DNA from 2 places in the Xanthobacter sp. ZOL 2024 genome. Region 2 is predicted to be linked to the other one. Evidence: riboswitches for the same ligand, from Rfam matches in the RefSeq annotation. Region 2 holds a riboswitch; the other holds the start of a gene.
What was found. A riboswitch is a leader RNA that binds a small molecule or an ion and turns the genes downstream of it on or off. The one in region 2 is predicted to bind cobalamin.
Positions count from the first base shown of each region.

Region 1: it holds a riboswitch for cobalamin, as region 2 does, so the genes downstream of both, ACU4E7_RS01810 (ribonucleoside-diphosphate reductase subunit alpha) here and ACU4E7_RS04640 (DUF4198 domain-containing protein) in region 2, are expected to answer to the same signal.

Region 1 is NZ_CM128808.1:349,200-353,609, reverse strand. It holds gene metE (5-methyltetrahydropteroyltriglutamate--homocysteine S-methyltransferase) at 1-1,430, shown strand, start outside; cobalamin riboswitch at 1,509-1,703, shown strand; gene ACU4E7_RS01810 (ribonucleoside-diphosphate reductase subunit alpha) at 1,810-4,410, shown strand, end outside.
Region 2 is NZ_CM128808.1:948,608-953,017, reverse strand. It holds gene cbiQ (cobalt ECF transporter T component CbiQ) at 1-447, opposite strand, end outside; gene ACU4E7_RS04650 (cobalt ABC transporter permease) at 447-1,058, opposite strand; gene cbiM (cobalt transporter CbiM) at 1,063-1,686, opposite strand; gene ACU4E7_RS04640 (DUF4198 domain-containing protein) at 1,703-2,530, opposite strand; cobalamin riboswitch at 2,687-2,896, opposite strand; gene cobF (precorrin-6A synthase (deacetylating)) at 2,953-3,699, opposite strand; gene cobA (uroporphyrinogen-III C-methyltransferase) at 3,692-4,410, opposite strand, start outside.

The DNA of each region.
Region 1 (4,410 bases), 600 kb from region 2:
TGTCTCTCGGGATCATCGACGGGCGCAACATCTGGCGCGCCGATCTGCCGGCCCAGGTTGAGCGCCTGAAGCCCGTGGTGGCAAAGCGGGGCACCGACCATGTCGAGCTCGCGCCCTCCTGCTCGCTGCTGCATGTGCCCATCGATCTGGAGCAGGAGACCGATCTCGATCCGGACCTGACGTCCTGGCTCGCCTTCTCCGTGCAGAAGATGGACGAGCTGGCGGTGCTGGCGGCGGCCCTGGCCGGACGGGCGGAGGAGGTTCAGCCGGCGCTCGCGGCCTCCGCGTCGGCCGCTGCCGCCCGTCGCACCTCGCCCAAGGTGCACACTGCGGCGGTGGAGGCGCGGGCCGCCGCTGTCACCCCCGCCATGGGCCGCCGCGCCCATCCGTTCGCGGTGCGGGCGGAGGTGCAGCGCCGGCGGTTCGCTCTGCCGGCTTTTCCCACCACCACCATCGGCTCGTTCCCGCAGACCGCCGAGGTGCGGCAGGCGCGAGCGGCCCATGCCAAGGGGGCACTGGACGATGAGGCCTACGCGGCCTTCCTGAAGGCGGAGACGGCCCGCACCATCCGCTGGCAGGAAGAGATCGGCCTCGACGTGCTGGTGCATGGCGAGTTCGAGCGCAACGACATGGTGCAGTATTTCGGCGAGCAGCTCTCCGGCTTCGCTTTCACCAGGCATGGCTGGGTGCAGAGCTACGGCTCGCGCTATGTGCGCCCGCCCATCCTGTTCGGCGATGTCGCGCGCCCGGCGCCCATGACGGTGGCGTGGTGGCGCCATGCCCAGTCCCTCACCGACAAGCCGGTGAAGGGCATGCTCACGGGGCCGGTGACCATCCTCAACTGGTCGTTTGTGCGTGACGACATCCCGCGCAGCGCCGCCTGCCGCCAGATCGCCCTCGCCATCCGCGATGAGGTGCACGATCTGGAGCGGGCCGGCGCCGCCATGATCCAGATCGACGAGGCGGCGTTGCGTGAGGGCCTGCCCCTGCGCCATGGCGAATGGGGCGCCTATCTCGACTGGGCGGTGGCGTGCTTCCGCCTGTGCGCATCGGGCGTCGCGGACGAAACTCAGATCCACACCCACATGTGCTATTCGGAATTCAACGACATCATTGCCGCCATCGCCGCTATGGATGCGGACGTGATCTCCATCGAGACCTCGCGCTCGAAGATGGAGTTGCTGGATGCCTTCAAGACCTACAAATATCCCAACGAGATCGGCCCGGGCGTCTATGACATCCATTCGCCCCGGGTGCCGGGCACCGAGGAGATGGCGGCGCTGATCGGCCTCGCCCGTCAGCGGCTGGATGACGCCCAGATCTGGATCAACCCCGATTGCGGCCTGAAGACCCGCAAATGGGACGAGGTGAAGCCGGCGCTCATCAACATGGTGGCCGCCGCCCGCGCGCTGCGCGCGCTATCGGCCTGAGTCCCGACCCGGCGCGGCGTGGCCCGCGCCGGGTGCTTTTCCGGTCGTCTAAATATTGACATAGGCGGGGATGGTTGGCCTACATTTAGTGGTCACGGTCCCCTGAGTCGAAAGGCCAGGGGCGAAGAGGGAAACCGGTGTGAAGCCGGTGCTGCCCCCGCAACTGTCAGCGGCAAGCCAAGGTCCAATCCTGTCACTGGGCGCAAGCCTGGGAAGACGGACCCGACGCGACGACCCGCGAGCCAGGAGACCTGCCGTGACACCGCAATCGTCCTCGGGCGGGGTGTCCCGGTGGATCGCAGGTCCGGCTCGGGGCGCGTGCGCTTGGCCGCTTTGCGTCCGCTCGGCCTTTGCCCCCAGAGCATGGGGTTTGAGCCGAATGTCCCTCGAAATTCTCTCCGCGCGCCCGCAGTCCGCGCCCCTCGCGCCGCCGCCCGCCCTCCGGGGGGCGGACCCCGCCTATCAGGTGATCCGGCGCAACGGGGCGGTGACGCCGTTCGATCCGGCCAAGATCGCGGTGGCGCTTACCAAGGCGTTCCTGGCGGTGGAAGGCGGCTCGGCCGCAGCCTCGCGCCGGGTGCACGACATCGTTGTCGATCTCACCGCCCAGGTGGTCGCCAACCTGACCCGCCGGGTGGAGGCGGGGCGCACCTTCCATATCGAGGATGTGCAGGACCAGGTGGAACTGGCGCTGATGCGCGGCGAGCACCACAAGGTGGCCCGCGCCTATGTGCTCTATCGCGAGGAACGGGCGCGGGAGCGGGCCGCGGCGCGCGCACCTGTCGCGCAGACGCAGGCTCCGCGCCTTCACATGCGCGCCGCCGATGGAGCCCTCGTGCCGTTCGACGACGCGCGGCTGGATGCGCTGGTGCGCGAGGCCTGCGCCGGCCTCGATGGCACGACGGCAGAACCCATCCTCGCCGAGACGCGGCGCAATCTCTATGACGGCATCTCCCAGGAGGAGTTGGCGCTGGCACCCATTCTCGCCGCCCGCACTCTGATTGAGACCGAGCCCAATTATTCCAAGGTTTCCGCCCGCCTGCTCACCGACACCCTGCGGCGCGAGGCGCTGAGCTTCGTGTTCCACCGGCCGGAGGCGGCGACGCAGACAGAGATGGCGGCGCGCTATGGCGATTATTTCCCCGCCTTCATCGCCGCCGGTGTCGCAGCCGAGCTCCTGGACCCCGAGCTCGCCCGCTTCGACCTGCCGCGCCTTGCCGCCGCGCTGAAGCCGGAGCGGGACCTGCAGTTCGATTATCTCGGGCTCCAGACCCTTTATGATCGCTATTTCCTGCACGTCTCCGGCACCCGCTTCGAGCTGCCGCAGGCCTTCTTCATGCGGGTGGCCATGGGCCTGGCGCTGCGCGAGATCGATCGGGAGGCGCGGGCGATCGAATTCTATGACCTGCTCTCGTCTTTCGATTTCATGGCCTCGACCCCCACTTTGTTCAACGCCGGCACCCTGCGCCCGCAATTGTCCTCCTGCTTCCTCACCACCGTGCCCGATGATCTCGACGGCATCTTCAAGGCCATCCGCGACAATGCGCTGCTCGCCAAATATTCCGGCGGCCTCGGCAATGACTGGACGCCGGTGCGGGGCCTTGGCGCCCACATCAAGGGCACAAATGGCGAAAGCCAAGGGGTGGTGCCGTTCCTGAAGGTGGCCAACGACACGGCCATCGCCGTCAACCAGGGCGGCAAGCGCAAGGGTGCCGTGTGCGCCTATCTCGAAACCTGGCATGTGGACATCGAGGAATTCCTCGACCTGCGCAAGAACACCGGCGACGACCGCCGCCGCACCCATGACATGAACACCGCCAATTGGATCCCGGACCTGTTCATGGAGCGGGTGGAGGCCGGCGCCGATTGGACCCTGTTTTCACCCGATGAAGTGAGCGACCTGCACGACCTCTATGGCGCGCCCTTCAAGGCCGCTTACGAAGCCTATGAGGCGCAGGCGGCGCGGGGCGAGATCAAGGTGTTCCGCACCGTGAAGGCGGTGGAGCTGTGGCGGCGCATGCTCACTCTTCTGTTCGAGACCGGCCATCCCTGGATCACCTTCAAGGATCCCTGCAACCTGCGCTCGCCGCAGCGCCATGTGGGGGTGGTGCATTCCTCGAACCTGTGCACCGAGATCACCCTCAACACCTGTGCCGACGAAGTGGCGGTGTGCAATCTCGGCTCGGTCAATCTCGCCGCGCACGTGGCGGCCGAGGGGCTCGATCTCGAGCGGCTGCGCCGCACCGTCTCCACCGCCATGCGTATGCTGGATAATGTGGTGGACATCAATTTCTACACCATCCCGCAGGCGCGCCGCTCGAACCTGCGCCACCGTCCGGTGGGCCTGGGGCTGATGGGCTATCAGGATGCGCTGGAGAAACTCGGCCTGCCCACCGCCTCGGAGGGGGCGGTGGCGTTCGCCGACACCTCCATGGAGGCGCTGAGCTATTTCGCCATTTCCGCGTCGGTGGACCTTGCCGCCGAGCGCGGGCGCTATGCCTCGTTCGAGGGCTCGTTATGGTCCAAGGGCATCTTGCCCCTGGACAGCCTCGATCTTCTGGCCGAGGCCCGGCGTGGCCATGTGGAACTGGACCACTCCGCGACCCAGGACTGGGCGGCCCTGCGCGCCCGGGTGATCGAGGTGGGCATGCGCAATTCCAATGTGCTGGCCATTGCGCCCACCGCCACCATCTCCAACATCGTTGGCGTCTCCCAATCCATCGAGCCGGCCTATAGTCAGCTTTATGTGAAGGCGAACATGTCCGGCGACTTCACGGTGGTGAACGCCCATCTGGTGCGCGACCTCAAGGCCCGAGGCCTGTGGGACGAGGTGATGGTGTCCGATCTCAAATATTATGATGGCATGGTGAGCGCGATTGATCGGGTGCCGGAAGATCTGAAGGCGCTTTATGCCACCGCGTTCGAGATTGCGCCGGAATGGCTGATCCGCGCCGCCGCGCGGCGCCAGAAATGGATCGAT
Region 2 (4,410 bases):
CGGCGCGCCCAGCCGGGCGAGCGCGCGCGCCAGGGTGTCGGGAGCGAGGGTGGACAGCAAGGCCATGGCCATCAGCATGACCGCATTGGCCTTGAGCGCGATGGTGGCGGCGTGAACAACCCCCTCCTGGCTCGCCGGCAGGCCGAACAGGGTGAAGAGCGGCGCGCCGGGGGTGGTGAAGGGCAGCGTCGCCAGCATGAAGACGATGAAGGAATCCATGGTGGCGACCCGCCGCAGGGTCCGGCCGATGGGCAGATGCGCCGCCACCATCATGGCCCCGGCGCCGGCCAGCGCCGCGAGCAGGGGGCCGAACGCCGAACAGGCGACCACCAGCACCGCGAACGCTCCGGCGGTGACGAGGCGGACCCGCGGATCGAGGCGGGGGATCCAGCCGGAGCGGCGGGCCGGCGTGTCGAGGAGGCCGGCGGCCGGGGCCAGATCGCCCATCAGTGGCCGCCGGCCTTGCGCATCTGACGCCGCGCCGCCAGGAAGAACCACAGGCCGAACAGGCCCACGATGTAGCCGATGCCGCCGAGCACCGATTGCAAGTCGTTCTTCTCCTTGAGCGCGATGATTTCCCGCCGGAGCGGCCTCAGCTCGTCGCGCAGGGCGCTGGCGAAAGCGGCCTGTTGCGCGGGCGTCGGAGGGCGATCCGCCACGGCGGCCGACGGTGCCGCCGGAGTTGTGGCCGGACCCGTTGGCGCGCTCGCGGCAGCAGGCGCCCGCAGCGCGGCCGGCAGATCGGCCACATCCAGGCGGACTTCGGCCACATGGCCGCCGCCGAGATCCACGCGGAAGATGTGGGCCACGCTGCGGGTGGGCGTGAAGGTGAACACCCCTTCGGGATTGGTGTGGGTCTCGCCGATCTTGCTGCCGTCCTCCGCCAGCACCTCCACCAGGGCATTGTTGGCCATGGAGCCATCGGAAAAACCGACTTCGCCTTCAATCTGGTCGCCGGCGGCGTAGGCCCCGGCCACCACCTTGTGGGCGGCGGCGGGCAGCGCTGGGCCGGCGGCGAGCGCGGCGGTGAGCAGCAGTGTCGTGACAATTCTGCGCATGGGGTCACCCGTGCTCCGTGGAGGCGCCGAAGGCGGTGAACAGCTCTGGCTTGACGCGCTGTGCCAGATAGACCGCAGCGCCCGTGATGGCGGCTTCGATGAGCATCACCGGGATGTGCGCCACCAGCACCAGCTTGGCCGCGGGAATGAACGCCTCGCCCGACAGCGCCAGCGCCAGCGCGACGCAGACGCTGGTGAGGGCGATGGCGAGCCCGCCGCCCAGCGCGCCCCAGATGGCCGCGCCGCGCGGTGAGGAGCGCACGATGCCGGCGCGGCACAGCATGCCCACGGCCACTGCCGGCAGGGCGATGTCCACCGTGTTCACGCCCAGCACCGTCAGCCCGCCGAAGCCGAAGAACACCGCCTGCAGCAGCAGCGCGACGAACAGCGCCGGAAAGGCGGCCCAGCCGAGCACCAGCCCGGCCAGACCGTTGAGAATGAGGTGGACGCTGGACGGGCCCACCGGCACGTGCACCAGCGAGGCGACGAAAAAGGTGGCGCTGAGGACGCCGGCCGCCGGGATCTTCTCCATCGGCATCCGCCGCAGACCGATGCCGATGCCGGCGACGGCAAGCGCCGCGCCGCCGATCAGCACCGGGGGAGAGAGGGCACCATCGACAATGTGCATGGGAGCCTCGCAGCCGTCACTGGAGCGGGTTGGCCTGGATCCACAGCACCGCGTCCTGGGAGAGGGGCTTGCCCTGCACCGTCCTGGCAGGCCCTGAACCCAGCGCGGCAAAACCCCAGGTGCCGGCGCGGGGAATGCCGAAGGTGAACACGCCGTTGTCATCGGCCTTCACCACCACGGCGCCCCCCGGCGGTGGCGCGACGCTGGCGGGGCCGGAGGCGCGCGTGGCGAGATCCGGCGTGGCGGCGATGTATTCCACCTCGATCTCCGCGCCCGGCACCGGCTTGCCTTCGCTCAGCACCTGTCCGGAGAAGGTGGAGCCGGCGATGACGGCATTGGGCTTGTTGAGGGGCACGATCTCGGTGGCGAGGCCGAGCGGCTCGTCCCATCCGCTCGGCACGCCGCCCTGGTTCACATAGGTCTTGGTGATCTGCTGAATGTATTTGTCTTCGCTGGCTTCGTAATAGGGGGCCGGCACCAGGGCGAAGATGTGATCGCCGAGCCCGTTCACTCGCACCTTGGTTTCAAACCCTGCGGAACTGTTCTGCGCGGCCTTGAAGGTGATGGGCTTGAGCGTGCCGCGCAGGTCCGTGGTCTTGCCCTTGCGGCTGACGAAGAACTGCTCCGGCGTGCCCATGTCCATGGCCGGACCGTTGGAAAAGGGATGCCAGAACACCAGCAGGAAGGGCACCTCCTGCGGCTTCTCCAGGTTCGTCTCGGGGGTGTAGATGAGCTGGAAATGGGCTTGGGCGGGCTGCGCCAGCGCGGTGAGGCCGGCGGCGCCGGCCAGCAAGGCTGCGGCGCAACTCCAGGCGCGGGTGCAGGCGCGGGTGAAAGTGTTCAAGGCGATGTCTCCCCGACGAGCCGAAACGGCCCGGATTGAGCAGGAGACGCGGGGAATCTGAGGCGCGCACGCCGGCCCGTGAGGAAAAGCCCGGCGCGCTCGCGCACGACGCTCACCCCGGCGTCCGACGAACGACCGCGCGCCGGAGCGCGCGGTTTGTGGCAGGTCTCCTGGCTCTTGGGTCACCGCCTCCACCCGACCTTCCCGACGCCTGGAGGCGCCAGTGGCACACGCGGGGTGAGGGCTCGCCAATTACAGTTGCGGGGGCAGCTCCGGAGTTGCCGCGAACGGCGCACCGAATTCCCTTTTCATCCTCGCCAGCACGTCCTTCCCGAGCGGGAGAAAACACTTTCGAGGACACCACGATGTCTGTGGTATTGGCCCGGCTGGGTGGTGTCAAGGCACAGCCGGCACCGTGTTTCTCACCCGCTCCGCCGCACCCGTCGCAGCAGATAGGTGTCCATGATCCAGCCGTGTTGTTCTCGGGCGGCGGCGCGGGTGGCAATGATGCGGGGGCCGGCCTCAGCCAGCGGTCCCTTGTCGAGCACCTGTTCCGGCATGCCCAGGAACGCTCCCCACCAGATCTCCACTCCGTCGGGATCGAGGGCGCTGAAGCTGCAGGCCCCATCCAGCATCACCACCGCCGTATCGGCCTCGCCGGGCCAGCCGAAGTCGCGCAGACGGCGGCCGGTGGTCACGTTCACCGCGCCGTTCACGGTGTTGAAGGGAATGGCGTGGGCGGCGGTGAGGGCCTGGAGGGCGGAAATGCCCGGCACCACCCGCAGGCGCGGGGGCGGGCTGAGCCGCGCGGCGATGCGCAGGGTGCTGTCGTAGAGGCCGGGATCGCCCCACACCAACAGGGCCACGGGCCCGCGCGGCTGCGCGGTGGCGATGGTGTCGGCCCACAGGGTCGCGATCTCGTCATGCCAGCGGCGCACCCGCTCCAGATAGGGCAGGCTCTCGTCACGCACCGGCATGTCGAAGGTCGCCACCGGCGCTGTGCTTCCGCTGGCCTTCAGAATGGCGTGCCGCAGGGTCTCGAGATCGGCCTTGTCCGGCCCCTTGCGCGGCACCAGCACCAGGGCGGCGGCGCGCAGCGCCTGCTGCGCCTCCAGGGTGACATGGGCCGGGTTGCCGGTGCCGATGCCGATCAGCCACAGGTCAATCAAAGCCCACCCCCGTTTCCGCCAACGGGCCATAGATGATCAACGCCGGCTTGGCGCTCACCGCCGTCGCCAGCCGTTCGGCGAGGGTCGCCACGGTGAGCCGCGCCAAAGCCTGCTCGGGCGTGCCCACCGCCTCGGCCAGCAGCGCCGGCGTATCCGGCGGCAGGCCGTGCGCCAGCAGCGCCGCGGCCAGGGCGGGAAAGGTGCGCTGGCCCATGAACACCACGGTGCAGGCCTTGGGATCGGCCAGCGCCGGGAGATCGAGGTCGCTTGGCAGCCGTCCCTCGGTGTCGTGAGCGGTCACGAACTGCACCCGTCGCGCGGTGAGCCGACGGGTGAGGGGGATGCCGCAGGCGGCCGCCGCCGCGCAGGGAGAGGGCACGCCGGGGATGATCTCATAGGCAATGGCCGCAGCGCGCACCGCCAGCAACTCTTCCTCCAGCCGACCGAACAGTCCGCCGTCGCCGGATTTGAGGCGCACCACGCGGCCGCCGGCGCGGGCATAGTCGACCAGCAGCCGGCTCACGTGGTCCTGCCGCGGCGAGGCACGCCCGGCGCGCTTGCCCACCCCCACCAGATCGGCGCCGGGGCGGGCGAGGCCCAGGATGGGGCCGGCGGCGAGGTCATCGAACAGTACGGCATCGGCCTGCCGCAGGCGATCGGCCGCCTTGAGGGTGAGAAGCTCCGGGTCCCCGGGACCGGAGCCGACGAAGC